2 regions of the Stenotrophomonas sp. 96582_Sma genome follow, and region 1 is predicted to be linked to the other one. Evidence: predicted binding sites of a transcription regulator. Region 1 holds the regulator's gene; the other holds the start of a gene.
The links. Region 1 encodes FliA, which starts transcription of late flagellar genes. Its sites were predicted from a motif close to TAAAGTTTNNCNNNCNNNGGCCGATAA; they were not measured.
Positions count from the first base shown of each region.

Region 2: the regulator FliA is predicted to act here: its motif matches at 4,696-4,722, upstream of ACZK2R_RS20335 (methyl-accepting chemotaxis protein).

Region 1 is NZ_CM151122.1:2,134,277-2,141,727, reverse strand. It holds gene flhA (flagellar biosynthesis protein FlhA) at 1-1,320, shown strand, start outside; gene flhF (flagellar biosynthesis GTPase FlhF) at 1,466-3,088, shown strand; gene ACZK2R_RS09920 (MinD/ParA family ATP-binding protein) at 3,075-3,962, shown strand; gene ACZK2R_RS09915 (RNA polymerase sigma factor FliA) at 3,959-4,702, shown strand; gene cheY (chemotaxis response regulator CheY) at 4,760-5,152, shown strand; gene ACZK2R_RS09905 (protein phosphatase CheZ) at 5,152-5,757, shown strand; gene ACZK2R_RS09900 (chemotaxis protein CheA) at 5,760-7,451, shown strand, end outside.
Region 2 is NZ_CM151122.1:4,358,255-4,365,705, forward strand. It holds gene ACZK2R_RS20320 (TonB-dependent receptor domain-containing protein) at 1-1,115, shown strand, start outside; gene ACZK2R_RS20325 (hypothetical protein) at 1,176-1,346, opposite strand; gene ACZK2R_RS20330 (DUF2628 domain-containing protein) at 1,564-1,950, shown strand; gene ACZK2R_RS20335 (methyl-accepting chemotaxis protein) at 2,046-4,577, opposite strand; gene ACZK2R_RS20340 (NAD-dependent epimerase/dehydratase family protein) at 4,788-5,681, opposite strand; gene ACZK2R_RS20345 (S41 family peptidase) at 5,780-6,691, opposite strand; gene ACZK2R_RS20350 (MarR family winged helix-turn-helix transcriptional regulator) at 6,742-7,206, shown strand; gene ACZK2R_RS20355 (DUF4434 domain-containing protein) at 7,212-7,451, opposite strand, start outside.

The sequences.
Region 1 (7,451 bases):
GTGGCCATGCTGGTCACCCGCGCCTCGCGTTCGCAGGACATGGCCCAGGCCATGACCGGCCAGGTGTTCGGCCAGTACCGCGCGCTGGCGATCACCGCCGGCATCATCGGCGTGGTCGGCCTGGTGCCGGGCATGCCCAACGTCGCTTTCCTGACACTGTCCGCGATCCTCGGCTTCATCGCCTGGAAGGTCTACCGCAAGGGCAAGGCCGCGGCCACCGATCCGGCAGCCGCAGGCAATGACGCTGCCGCGCTCAACGCACTCGGCCGCCCGGCCGCGCCGGCTCCGACTGCCGAACTGAGCTGGGACGAACTGCGCCCGGTCGATCCGCTGGGCCTGGAGGTCGGCTACCGGCTGATTCCGCTGGTGGACAGCAGCCAGGGCGGCGAACTGATGGCACGCATCAAGGGCGTGCGGCGCAAGCTGACCCAGGACGTCGGCTTCCTGATCCCGTCGGTGCACATCCGCGACAACCTGGAACTGCCGGCCAACGGCTACCGCGTGCTGGTGCACGGCGTACCGGTGGCCACCGCCGAGATCCATCCGGACCGCGAGCTGGCACTGGACCCGGGCAGCGCGCTCGGCGCGCTGGAAGGCATCGCCGGCAAGGACCCCGCGTTCGGCCTGGACGCGACCTGGATCCAACCGCACCAGCGTGCCCAGGCCGAAACGCTGGGCTACACCGTGGTCGATCCGGCCACCGTGGTCGCCACCCATCTGTCGCACCTGATCCGCGAACACGCGCCCGAGCTGCTCGGCCACGAGGAAGTGCAGCACCTGCTGGCCAACCTGGCCAAGAGCGCGCCCAAGCTCGTCGAAGATCTGACGCCGAAGGCGCTGCCGCTGTCGGCGGTGGTGCGCGTGTTGCAGAACCTGCTGGTCGAGCGCATTCCAATCCGCCAGCTGCGCAAGATCGCCGAAGCACTGGTCGAACACGCTCCGAACAGCCAGGACCCGGCCGTACTGACCGCCGCGGTGCGCACCGCGCTGGGTCGTTTCATCGTGCAGGAGATCGCCGGAATGTCGGCGGAGCTGCCGGTGTTCACGCTCAACCCACAATTGGAACGTGTCTTGCAGGAGTCCACGCAGGGCAACGGCGCCGCGCTGGAACCCGGACTCGCTGAGCGACTGCACCAGAGCCTGGCCGAATGTGTCAGCAAGCAGGAAGCCCGCAACGAGCCCGCGGTCGTGCTGGTACCTGGCCCGGTGCGTGCCGCGCTGGCCCGCCTGGTCCGCCACAGCGTTCCGTCGCTGTCGGTCCTGGCCTACAGCGAGGTGCCGGAGGACAAGCGCCTGAAGCTGGTCGGAACGATCAGCTGACGCCGCCCTCCGATGCGCCAGAAAACAGACACCACTTTCGAACCAACGCAACAGACAGATACCAAGGGGAACCCGCACCGTGCAGACCACCGACCACCCGAGTTCTCCGACCGCCACCCCGCCGTCTTCGTCCCGTGACCACAGCATGAAAATCAAACGATTCGTCGCCGCCGACATGCGCTCGGCCATGAACCTGGTGCGCAAGGAACATGGTCCTGACGCCGTGATCCTGTCCAACCGCCGGATCGAGGAAGGCATCGAGATCGTCGCCGCCGCCAACTACGACGAGAGCGCCGTGCAGCGTGCACTGGAAGCCTCGCGTCGTGACATCGCTCCGCCGCCGGCGCCGAAGCCGCGCACCGCCGCCGACGCGGTGATCGCCGCGGTCACCCGCCGCCGCAGCAACACCCCGGCACCGGAACCGGTCGCCGCAACCACCTCGGCCGTGGCTGCCCTCGCCCGCGCTGCGGTCGGCGCCACCGGCCGCACCCTGGACAGCGCCGACGAGATCGTGCCGACCCGCGGCAGCACCGGCTTCGCCGCCACCCTGGCACGCGCCGCCGTCAACGAACCGGCGCTGCCGGATCAGCCCTTCGCTCCGTTCGCCGAAGCCATCGTCGCACCGGCGCCCAGCACCGCCGCACCGGCCAACCGCGCCCGCTTCCAGATCGACCCGCCGCACGAGACGCATCACGAATGCGCGGCGTCGGCCGTGCAGCCGCCGCCGCTGCCTACCGCTGCCGTGACCGAAGCGCAACCCGGGATCGTCGCCAGCGAACCGGCACCGGTCGAAGCCAGCGACGAAACCGGCGCTGCCCCCGTGCTGGCCCCAGCCCCGGCACTGACCCTGGTGGCCCAGGACGACGCCGAGATCCGCCAGCTGCGCCAGGAAGTGGCCGGCATGCGCCATGTGATCGAGCGCGAGATGAACCGCTTCACCGACGAGCGCCTGCGCGGCTGCCCGGTGCGCGCCACCGCGCTGGACCTGATGGACGAGTATGGCTTCGATGCCGGCCTGGCCCGCGACGTGGCCATGCAGATCCCGCTGGAGACCGAGGCCCATCGAGGCCGCGGCCTGATGCTGGGGCTGATTTCGCGCAAGCTGCCGATCGCCCCGGTCGACCCGCTGGAAGAAGGTGGTGTGATCGCACTGGTCGGACCGACCGGCGCCGGCAAGACCACCACCATCGCCAAGCTGGCCTCGCGCTTCGCCGAGAAGCACGCGCCGCGTGACGTGGCCCTGGTCACCACCGACACCACCCGCATCGGTGCCCGCGAGCAGCTGTACGGCTACGGCCGCCAGCTCGGCATCGCGGTGCACGAGGCCAACAGCGGCACCGACCTGGACCAGCTGCTGGAACGCCTGAAGGACTACAAGCTGGTGCTGATCGACACCGCCGGCCTGGGCCCGCGCGACCGCGCCCTGGCCGCCCAGCTGCAGTGGCTGCGTGCCGCCCGCCAGGTCCGCACCCTGCTGGTGCTGCCGGCCAACACCAGCTTCGGCGACATGGACGAGGTGGTCCGCCGCTTCGGCGCCGCCAACCTGCAGGGCCTGGTACTGAGCAAGCTGGACGAGACCGGCCGCTTCGGCAACGCCCTGTCGGTGGCCGTGGACCATGCCCTGCCGATCACCTGGGTGACCGATGGCCAGGACGTCCCGGAGGACCTGCACCGGGCCAGTGCAGCCAATCTTGTACTTCGCCTTGAAGATTTGCGCCGCGCGGCCGATATGCCCTGCAACCCGGAGTTGAACCATGCCGTCGCGTGAGTACGCCAAGCTGACCAAGACCTTCCCGCTGTCGGCCACCCGCAGCGAGCCGCTCGGCCCTGTGCGCACCATTGCGGTCACTGGCGGCAAGGGCGGCGTGGGCAAGACGAATGTGTCGGCCAACCTGGCCGTGGCCCTGGCTGGCATGGGCAAGCGCACGCTGCTGCTGGACGCCGACCTCGGCCTGGCCAACATCGACGTGATCCTGGGCCTGAACCCCACCTTTACCCTGGCCGACCTGGTCGCCGGGCGCTGTTCGCTGGACGACGTCATCGTCGAAGGCCCGAACGGCGTACTGGTGGTCCCGGCCGCATCCGGCCGCCGGCACATGGCCGAGCTGGCCCCGGCTGAGCACGTTGGCCTGGTCAACGTGTTCTCCGAGCTGGAGCGCGAGCTGGACATCATGGTGGTGGACACTGCCGCGGGCATCACCGATGGCGTGCTGACCTTCTGCCAGGCCGCACAGGACACCGTGGTGGTGGTCTGTGACGAGCCGGCCTCGATCACCGACGCCTACGCACTGATCAAGGTGCTGTCGCGCGAGCGCGGCGTGGACCGCATCCAGGTGGTGGCCAACATGGTGCGCGACCCGAACGAGGGCCGCGTGCTGTACGAAAAGCTGACCCGCGTCTGCGAGAAGTTCCTTGCCGATGTCTCGCTGAACTACCTCGGCTGCGTGCCGCAGGATGACTGGCTGCGCCTGTCGGTGCAGCGCCAGCAGCCGGTGGTGAAGGCCTATCCGTCCAGCCCGGCGGCGCTGGCGATCACCGAGATCGCGCGCCGTACCGCGCGCTGGCAGGCGCCGACCGAACCGCGTGGCGGCGTCGAGTTCTTCCTCGAACGCATCCTCAAGCAGCGTGGGGTGACGGCATGAAAGGCGCAGCCCAGTACAGGGAAGTGCAGCGCTCGGCGGCAAACGAAGTCATCGCCCAGCATTCGGACCTGGTGCGGCGCATCGCCCACCACCTGGCCGCGCGCCTGCCGGCCAGCGTCGAGGTCGACGACCTGATCCAGGCCGGCATGATGGGCCTGATCGAAGCCTCGCGCAGCTATGACGCCGACCAGGGTGCTTCTTTCGAGACCTACGCCTCGATCCGCATCCGTGGTTCGATGATCGACGAGATCCGCCGTGGTGACTGGGTCCCGCGCTCGGTGCACCGCCGTGCACGTGATGCCGCCGCCACCATCCGCCGCCTGGAACAGAGCAGTGGCCGTGCCGCCAGCGCCACTGAAGTGGCCGCCGCGATGGAGATGCCGCTGCCTGAGTACCTGCGGCTGATGGAAGACGCTGCACGTGGCCAGGTGCTGAGCCTGGAATCGCGCATCGAGGACCAGGGCGAGCTGGACACCGTCGCCCAGGGCGGGCCGACCCCGCAGCAGGTACTGGAGCGCGGTGAGTTCGGTCGCGAGCTGGGCAAGGCCATCGGCCACCTGCCCGAGCGCGAACAACTGGTGCTCTCGCTGTACTACGAGCAGGAACTGAACCTGAAGGAGATCGGCGCGGTGCTCGGCGTGAGCGAGTCGCGGGTCTGCCAGATCCACGGCCAGGCGGTACTGCGCCTGCGTGGCCGGCTGAAGCTGTTCGAGGCTGCCGACGCAGGCCTCGAAGAATGAACATCCCCGAGGCGGCTGCCCCCGGCCGTCCGGAATGAACAACAAAGGAATTCTGCTTTGAACAAGAACATGCGCATCCTGATCGTCGACGACTTCTCGACCATGCGTCGAATCGTCAAGAACCTGCTGGGCGATCTGGGCTTCACCAATACCGCCGAAGCCGAGGACGGGCATGCCGCGCTGTCGCTGCTGCAGAGCCAGCCGTTCGATTTCGTGGTCACCGACTGGAACATGCCGGTGATGACCGGCATCGAGCTGCTCAAGGCCATCCGTGCCGATGCCAAGCTGAAGACCCTGCCGGTGCTGATGGTCACGGCAGAAGCCAAGCGCGAGCAGATCATCGAAGCCGCCCAGAGCGGCGTGAACGGCTACATCATCAAGCCGTTCACCGCGCAGACGCTGGAAGAGAAGCTCGGCAAGATCTTCGAACGCCTGGCGGCCAGCGCCTGATGGATACCACGGTCGACAAGAACGCCCTCGCCCTGCGCCTGCAGGAGGCCCTGGACGCACTCGAGTCCGGTGACGAGGCCGCCTGGCGGCAGCGCATCGATGGGCTGGTCGCGCTGCGCACGCAGCCGATGATGAGCGGCCTCTCGCGGCTGGCCCGCGAGCTGGGGCAGGCGCTGGGCGAACTGCCGACCGTGCCGAGCGAAGCCGGCGAACTGGACGACGCCTGCGCGCGACTGGACCACGTGGTGGCGATGACAGAACAGGCCACGCACCGCACCCTGGACCTGGCCGAGGAATGCCGCAGCCTGACCGAACAGCTGCGCGCCGAAGGCCTGCAGCCGGGCCAGGACGCGCAGCTCGAGCGCATCCGCCACAACCTGACCGAGATCGCCCTGACCCAGAGCTACCAGGACCTGACCGGGCAGATCATCCGTCGCGTGGTCGGCATCGTCCGCCGCGTGCACGAAGGCTTCGGCGCGCTCGGCCTGCCGCCGGAACAGCATCGCACCGACCCGGAACTGGCCGGGCCGGCACTGAAGGGACTGGACCGCCACGCGGTCTCGCAGAACGACGCCGACGACCTGTTGTCGGATCTGGGGCTGTAAGCATGAGCGCGGTATCCGACGACATCACTGCCGATTTCATCATCGAGGCGCAGGAGATCCTGGATCGCCTCGGCGAACAGCTGGTGTCGCTGGAGCAGGCACCGCAGGACAGCGACCAGCTCAACGCGGTGTTCCGCGGCTACCACACGCTCAAGGGCGGCGCCGGCTTCCTCGGCGTCACCGCCATGGTCGAGCTGTGCCATGCCGCTGAAGAGGCGCTGGGCGCCGCACGTGCCGGCCAGGCCGTGCTGCAGGCCCACCACTTCGACGCGGCCCAGCAATCGCTGGACTACCTGCAGTCGATGCTGGACGCGGTTTCCTCCGGCACCGAGCCGGGCTATGCGCCGCCGGACCTGATCGCACAGTTCGACGTGCACGGCGGTGCCGTGGCTGCACCCGCCGCCGCAGCAGCACCCACCGCGGGTGGCAGCGACCTGATCACCGACGACGAATTCGAGGCTCTGCTCGACCAACTGCATGGTGGCAACGCGCCGACCGCGGTCGCGCCAGCGAAGAAGGCCGACGACGGACTGATCAGCGAAGACGAGTTCGAAGCCCTGCTCGACCAGCTGCACGGTGGCGCGGCACCGGGCACCAAGCCTGCGGCCGTGGTGGCACCGGCACCGATCGCAGCGCCGCGCCCGGTCGCCGCACCGGCACCGGTGGCGAAGCCGGCCGCCAAGCCGCTGGCCGAGGCCGAACATACCGTGCGCGTGGACACCAAGCGCCTGGACGCGATCGTCAACCTGATCGGCGAACTGGTGCTGTCACGCAATCGGCTCAAGACCCTGCGTGCACGCCTGCGCGATGAAGAGCTGGACCGGGCCGTGTCCACTCTGGATATCGCCACCGCCCGCCTGCAGTCGGCAGTGATGCGCACCCGCATGCAGCCGGTGGGCAAGGTGTTCTCGCGCTTCCCCAAGGTTGCCCGCGACGTCGCCCGCTCGCTGAAGAAGGAAGTGGACCTGGAACTGATCGGCGCCGAGACCGAGCTCGACCGCAACTTGGTGGAAGCGCTGGCCGACCCGCTGGTGCACCTGGTCCGCAACGCCATCGACCATGGCGTGGAAATGCCCGACCTGCGCGAGGCACAGGGCAAGCCACGGATGGGCCATGTGCGCCTGTCCGCACAGCAGGAAGGCGACTACGTCAGCATCGAGGTGCAGGACGATGGCGCCGGCATCGACCCGGAAAAGCTGCGTGCCAAGGCGCGCGAGAAGGGCCTGATCGATCCGGAAGCCGCCGCGCGCCTGAGCAGCGAGGAGTGCCTGCACCTGGTGTTCCTGCCCGGCTTCTCGACCAAGCAGCAGGTCACCGACATCTCCGGTCGTGGCGTCGGCATGGACGTGGTGCAGTCACGCATCCGCGAACTGAGCGGCCAGATCCAGATCCAGTCGGAACTGGGCCGTGGCAGCCGCTTCCTGATCCGCGTGCCGCTGACCCTGGCGATCCTGCCGACCCTGCTGGTGCAGGCCGGCGAGGACGTCTATGCGCTGCCGCTGGCCCGCGTGATGGAAGTGCTGCACGCGCCGCGCACCTCGCTGGGCTGGTTCGATGGCCGTGCCGTGCTCGACCGCCGCTCGCACACGCTGCCGCTGGTCGATCTGCGCCAGTGGCTGGATGTGACGCCGGCCGCCTCGCCGCTGCTGACCATCGTGGTGCTGCAGGCTGGCGAAGCGCGCTTCGGGCTGGTC
Region 2 (7,451 bases), 2.2 Mb from region 1:
GCAACTCGAAGCTCAGCGCGTACTGGACCGAGTACAAGAACGACATCGGCGCCACCGGCCGCTCCGAGGCGACCGATACGATCATCGAAGGCAGCCTGACCACGCCCTTCACGCTGGGCGTTGAACACCAGTTCGCCGTCGGTGGTCAGTGGAAGCGCCAGGAACTGACCAACACCGATACCATCGGCCGCGCGCCGATCGACTATGCCGGCAATGCCGTCAGCGGCTCCAACCTGGAAGTGGATACCTGGGCACTGTTTGTCGAGGACGAACTGAAGCTGCACCGCACGCTGGCGCTGACCCTGGGCGCACGCCTGGATCATCATGAGAAGTTCGGCAGCCACGTCAGCCCCCGCGCCTACCTGGTCTGGCACCCGGCCGAACAGTGGACGATACGTGGTGGTGTTTCCAAGGGCTTCCGCGCGCCCAGCCTGACCGAGAACTCGCCCAGCGCGGCCACCCAGTCCGGCGGCCGCGGCTGCACCTCGCTGATCCCGCTGGGCTATACCCGTGGCGGCTGCTACATGGCCGGCAACCCGGACCTGGACCCTGAAACCAGCACCAACCGAGAGATCGGCATCAGCTTCGACAATGACCTGTTCGATGCCGGCCTGACCTACTTCCATACCGACTTCAAGAACAAGATCGAGTACGCGCCCCTGGGCAAGTTCAACGGCATCTGGTGGACGCGCATGAGCAACGTGCAGCGCGCGCGCACCAGTGGCATGGAAGGCAACTTCAATGTCCGCTTCGGCGAGCAGTGGCGCTGGCGCACCTCGGCCACCTGGATGAAGGAAGCCAAGAACCTGAGCACCGGCAGGAACCTGATCGATACGCCGGAGTTTTCCGGCTATTCGTCGCTGGACTGGACGCCCAACACGGTGTTTTCCAGCAGCCTGTCGGCGCAGTACACCGGCAAGCAGACCGGTACGGCCACGACCTTCCTCAAGGCCTACACCCTGTATGACCTGACCGCTGCCTGGAACGTCAACGAGGTGCTGACCCTGCGCGGCGGTGTCAGCAACCTGGCCGACAAGAAGCTGTATGCGGAAGGCTCCACCGACTACTTCGTGGCCGGGCGCAGCTACTTCATGAGCATGACCGCGCGGTTCTGACCGGCGGCGCGCGCCGCGATCGCGCTGGCAGCACGCCAGCGCGATCGGCGGTGTTGCGGATTACTCGCTTTCCAGCGCGGCCGCGGCCGCGTTCTGCGTAGCGGCCGTGCGTGCACGGTCCATCGCTACCGCCAGTTGCTGGCGTGCGAGCAGTTGTTGTGCCTGCACCACTTCAGGTGTCGGCAGGAGCACCGGTCCCGGTGCGTTTTCCGGTATAGCAGGTGTGGTCATGCAACCTCCATGGACATCCCGCCGCCGCCCGGGTTCAGCTGGGGCGGCAGCGGAACTGCGCACCCTATCCTAAAAACAAGGCGGATGGGTGACGGTGCGGCGCCCCGCCGCAGGCCTGCACATGCCGGGCGCGTCACATTTTTGACGGCTGAGGGTAGTTTCCTGAACCGTCGGCCTCGTATCATGTAACCGTTTTCCTACAAGGACGTAATCGTCAATGAACGCCGTCGACCTCTCCCGCTTCAGCCCGAAGTGGCAGTTCCGCTTCAATTTCTTCCAGCAGCACGGCGCTCCGAAGGAGCCGCGCTTCAAGGAAGCCTGGAAGGCGCTGTCCTTCGGCGACCGCCTCAAGATCAACATCAACTTCTTCGCCTTCTTCTTCGGCTTCATCTACCTGTTCATTCTGGGCATGTGGCGCAAGGCGCTGGTGGTGATCGGCATCGGCCTCGTGCTGGGCATCGTGTCCCTGTTCCTGCCGGACATCATCGCGCGCCCGCTGTTCATCGCCATGAACTTCCTGGTTGCCGCCAGCACCAACTACAGCTACTACCTGGAGCAGGTGAAGGGCAAAGCCAGCTGGAATCCCTTCGAAGGCATGTTCTGACGCGATGCTGCCGCCGCACTCCGGCCTGGCATAGCATCAAGCAGACATGAAGACGCCCGGCCTTGGCCGGGCGTCTTCATGTGCGCGCAACAGGATCAGGCCGCGCGACGGACCGTAGCCACCGGCTCGGCCTGCAGGCGGAAGCGCGAGACCGCCACCGCAAGCTGCTCGGCCTGTTCTTCCATCGCACGCGCGGCGGCACTGGCCTCTTCCACCAGTGCGGCGTTCTGCTGGGTGGTCTCGTCCATCTGCACCACGGTCTGGTTGACCTGCTCGATGCCCGCCGACTGCTCGCGCGAGGCTGCCGAGATCTCGGCCATGATCTCGTTCACTCGGCCGACCTGGCCGACGATTTCCTGCATGGTGCGGCCCGCGCCGTGCACCAGCTGCGCACCGGCACCGACCTGCGCCACCGAGGCGTCGATCAGCTCCTTGATCTCCTTGGCCGCGCCTGCCGAGCGCTGGGCCAGCGCACGCACTTCGCTGGCGACCACGGCGAATCCGCGGCCCTGTTCGCCGGCACGCGCCGCTTCCACCGCCGCGTTCAACGCCAGGATGTTGGTCTGGAACGCGATGCCATCGATTACCGAAATGATCTCGGCAATGCGCTGCGAGGAGGCCTCGATCTGTTCCATGGTCTGCACCACCTGGCTGACCACCTGCCCGCCTTCGCTGGCCACGCCCGCTGCGGAGCCGGCCAGGGTGTTGGCCTGCAGCGCGTGGTCGGCATTCTGGCGCACCGTGGAGGTCAGCTCTTCCATCGAGGCCGCGGTCTCTTCCAGGTTCGCCGCCTGCTGCTCGGTGCGGCGCGACAGGTCACTGTTGCCGGCGGCAATCTCACCCGCCGCCAGGCGGATGCTGGCCGCCGACTGCTGGATCTGGCCAACGATCTGGGTCAGCTGCTGCACGGTGCTGTTGGCATCGTCGCGCATCACCGCGAACACGCCGTGGAAGTCGCCCTGCATGCGCGCGCTGAGGTCGCCTGCGGCAATCGCGCGCAGCAGCGTCGACAGCTCGGCCAGGTTGTGGTCGCTGACCTGCATCATGGTGTTGAGGGTTTCCACCATGCGGCGGAAGTCGTGGTCGAAACGCAGCGTGTCGCCGCGCACCGCAAAATCGCCGGCGGCGGCGGCAGCGGCCAGCTGCTGGATCTGATCGTTGATCGCAGCCAGGTTGCTCTTGGTAGTGGCCATTGCAGCGGTGAACACCGCCTTCTCGCCCGGCAGCGCTTCCATGTCCACGCTCAGGTCACCCACCGCATAGCGTTGCATCACGTCGACCAGGCGCTGGGTGACGGCGTTGCTGGAGGCCACCAGCTTGTTGCTGTCAGCCACCATCCGGCCGTACTCACCCGGGAACGCCGAGGCGTCCATGCGGTAGCTGATTTCACCGGCGTCATGGCGACGCGCCATTTCCGCCTGCGCCGCCATCACCGACTGCAGCTGCCCCCGCATGCCCTGCATCGCGTCCAGCAGGCGGCCCACTTCGTCGTTGCTGCGTGCCGGCAGGGTGCTGTCCAGCTTGCCCGCGGCGACGTCGCCGGCCACGCGCACGGCTTCGGCCAGTGGGCGGATCGCCAACCGGCGCAGCAGCACATAGACACCGGCACTCAGCGTCAGCGCGGCCACCACACCAACCAGCAGGGTCAGCCACAGCAGCTGGCGCGCCTCGGCCACGATCACCGCGTGCGGCATCACCACACCCAGTGCAAAGCGCTGCGGCGCATCGCCCACACGCAGCGGCACGTATACGCGCACGTTGCCGGCGGCATCCGGAGTGAAGGCTTCGAACCGGCGGTCGGCGGCGATGTCTGCCAGCATGCTGCGGGTCAATGCGTCGCCACGTGGCTTGCCGATTTCGGCGGCATTGGCCGAGGCCAGCACCACGCCATTCGGCGAGAGCAGTTCGACGCGCCCGGCGCCCATCGGCTTCAGCGTGGCCAGGTGCTTCTGCAGCGCCGCCAGCGAGAAGTCCACAGTGAATACACCGAGGAACCGGCCGTTTTCGATGATCGGCGTGCTCAACGTGCTCATCAGCACCTGCTGGCCACCGATGTCGTAGGCATAGGGCTCGCTTACCTTCGCCAGCTTGTCGCGGCTGGGCACCATGTACCAGTCACCGGAGCCACTGGCCGTCTCGGTGTAGTCGGTCATCGTCGACTGCTGCGGCTTGCCATCGTGCCAGGCCCAGTAGCTCATGTAACGACCGGTGGCATCGTGCGCTTCAGTGTTGACGAACTCGGCATCCTTGCCATCGAAGGCGTCGGCCTCCCACATGGTGCTCTTGCCCAGCCACTCGGGGTGGGTGCGCAGCTGCTCGCCCAGCACGGCAGCCAGGCTGGCACGGTCCGGAACATCGCCGCGCGCGCGCTGGGCGAGCACGGCCTCGACCATGGCGTCGTTGCTGGCAAAGGCGGTGCCCAGATCGGCCGCGACCTGGCGGGCTTCGGCGGTGGCTTCGCTGGCCATGGTCTGGCGCGAGGCGTCGATCAGGCTGGCGCTGGCCTGGCGGTAGATCAGGAACGCAGTCAGGCCGAAGCACAGCAGCGCGATCGCAGCTGTGCCCAGCATCAGCTTGTGGGCGATGCTGCCCGGGCGGCGGGCAGCGGCGGAACGGGGAGAAGGCATGGAAGGATCCGCAAGGCAGTTCAGGACGACCGGCACCGCGAGGGCACCGCGCAGGTGCGCGATCCGTCGCGCAGGCCACCGGCCGCCGGGACACGCCCGGCGCTGGAAGCGCACCGGGTTAGCGGCCGCCTGCGAACGAGGTTGAGGCGGTCCATCTGCACATTCCTGAACCTGCTCAGGGTCGGGTCAGGAACCCGCCCCGCTGCCGCCCTATTCGGCCACGCGGTCCTTGATCCATTCCGCCCGCGGCAGCACCTCGATGCTGCCAACCGCGTACTGCTGCAGCACGTCGTCCGGGCCGAAGCGCGGCTGCCAGCCCAGTGTGCTGCGCATCAGTGCACTGTCGTAGACGCGGTCAATGCTCAGCGGCAGCGGCCAGCCACGGCGCTCGAACTCGGCCAGCAACTGCGGGGCGCGGCGGGCCAGCACCCTGCGGGGCTGGGTCGCCAGTTCCAGGCAATCCTCACGCAGGAACGGCGTCGGTGCGCAGGCAATGTAGCGTGCGAAGGCAGCGCCCTCATCGTGCAGCAGCGCGGCATGTGCGCTGGCCACGTCGCGCGCGTCGATACCGCGGTGCAGGCGGAACATCGCCATCCGCTCCGGTGGCTCGGGGAAACAGCGGGCCATGCGCAGCACGCGCACGCTGAAGCCCGGCGCCGCAGCGGCTTCAGCCAACGCCTCGGCCTGCAGCTTGCTGCGATGGTAGATGGTGCGTGGCAGCGGCTCGGTATCTTCATCGATCCAGCGGCAACCGCCCGCCACCACCGCATGGCCATACAACGCCGTGGTGCTGGTCAGCACGAAGCGGCGTGCACCGGCCTCGCGGGCAGCCTGCAACAGGTGTGCGGTCGCCTCCACATTGATCTGCTGGAATACCGCATCCGGCACCAGGCCGACATGGGGTGCGTGCAGGGCGGCGGTATGGATCACCGCGTCGACGCCCCGCACTGCCTGCTTCACGGCCTGACGATCGGTGACATCGGCAATGATGCGGGTGGTGGCGAATGGGCTGCGATCCAGCCCCACCACTTCGTGGGCCGCCGCCAGCGCGCCGAAGATTGCACGCCCGATCCGCCCGGAACTGCCGGTCAACAGAATCTTCATTGAGTCCATTCACTCGAAGCGCCCGGGAACTACCGGGATGCATCGATTCTAGGCACGCTGCATGTCGTCTGCGATAGGGCGCGGTTGCAATTGTGCGTTCATTCTGGCGATGCCGATCGGGCGAGCAGCTGGCGGGCGACGAACAGCGGATCGTCACCGCCTGCTGCATCAGGCGTGACGCCGGTGCGTTCCCAGTTGGTTCCGGTACGGAGGTTGATCGGCTGCCGGTCGGGAATGCTGATCTGATAGCCATCCGGCAGCAGCACAGGATCATCGAACATATGTGCCGCGCCGCCACTTCGACTACCAACGACACGTGCCCGCCCCTGCGCCTGCAGCGAGTACGCGACGAATTCGGCGGCCGACCCGGTGCGGCGGTCGATCAGCACCACCAGCGGCTTCAGGTACAGCCCCAGGCTCGCCGGTGGCAACGGTACCGGACGGCGCTGGCCACGGCGTTGCAGTGACTGCACCTGGGTGATCTCCGCCGCCAGCAGGGTCCGCACCAGCAGGTCCGCACTGCCGTCATCGCCACCACCGTTCTGGCGCAGGTCCAGCACCAGGCCATCGGTGTCGGCCAGCAGGGTGAAGGCTGCGGCCAGCTTCGGCCGGGCCAGATCGAGCGGATAGAAGGTGCTCAGGCGCAGGTAACCGATGTTGCCTTCCAGCACCCGCACCTCGCGCACGCCCGCACCATTGCTGCGCGCATCCGCGCGCCAGGCCATCAGCCAGTCGTCCTGGCCGGCGCGGGCATCCACCCGCTCGACATGGAAGTGGCCATCGAACACGTCCAGATCCTGGTTCAAGCGTGCGCTGAACGCCTTGGGGTCCGCGCAGCTGTCCACATAGCGCTGCTGGGTGGACCAGCCTCGAACGGCCTCGGCAATGTGCGCGCCTTCGGCCACGTCCAGGTACTGCGCCTGTATCGCCGTGGCCGCCGCCTGCAGCACCGCGTCCTGGGCCGGGCAGGACGCCGCCAGCAGCGCGCCCAGCATCCACGAAACCGCCATGACCGCACCCCATGTTGATGATATATAAGTGCTTACATATCATCGCCACCATGGATCTCCAACATGCCACCCTGGGAACACTGCTGCGGGCCCTGCTCGACCAGCTGGACCCGGCGGTCGAGCAGGCCTACCGCGACCTGAAGCTGGACTACCGGCCGCGCTACACCCCGGTGCTGCGCACGCTGATGGCGCAGGGACCCTGCCGCATCAAGGATCTCGCACTGGCCTGCGGGCTCAGCCATTCGGCGCTCAGCCAGACGGTTTCAGCAATGGTGCGCGACGGCTGGCTGCACGCTGCGGTCGGTGAAGACAGCCGCGAGCGCATCCTGCAGCTGAGCCCGCGCGCGTTGCAGGCGTTGCCGGCGCTGCAGGCGCAGTGGCAGGCCACGGCACGCGCGGCGCGCAGCCTCGATGCCGATCTTGGACAGTCATTGGAGCAGGTGCTGCGCGAGGCACTGCAGGCACTTGAACAGCGACCGTTCGCGCAGCGACTGCGCGGCACGCCCCAACGCTGAGGCGCTTACTGCTCGACCGCCATCTCGATTTCGCTGAGGAACGTCCAGCTGCCATTGGCCAACCGCAGCTCCAGCGTGCGGCACTGCGCGGCCAGCGGCGCGGCGTTGCCCAGCACGTATTCCTCTCCGGTCGAACCGCTCAGTCCGGCCTGGGTGAATGGCGCCGACAGCACACCGATCTTCACCGCAGCGGCGCCCGGCTCGGCACACATCACGTCCACAGCTGTCGGCGTGACGATGCCCCA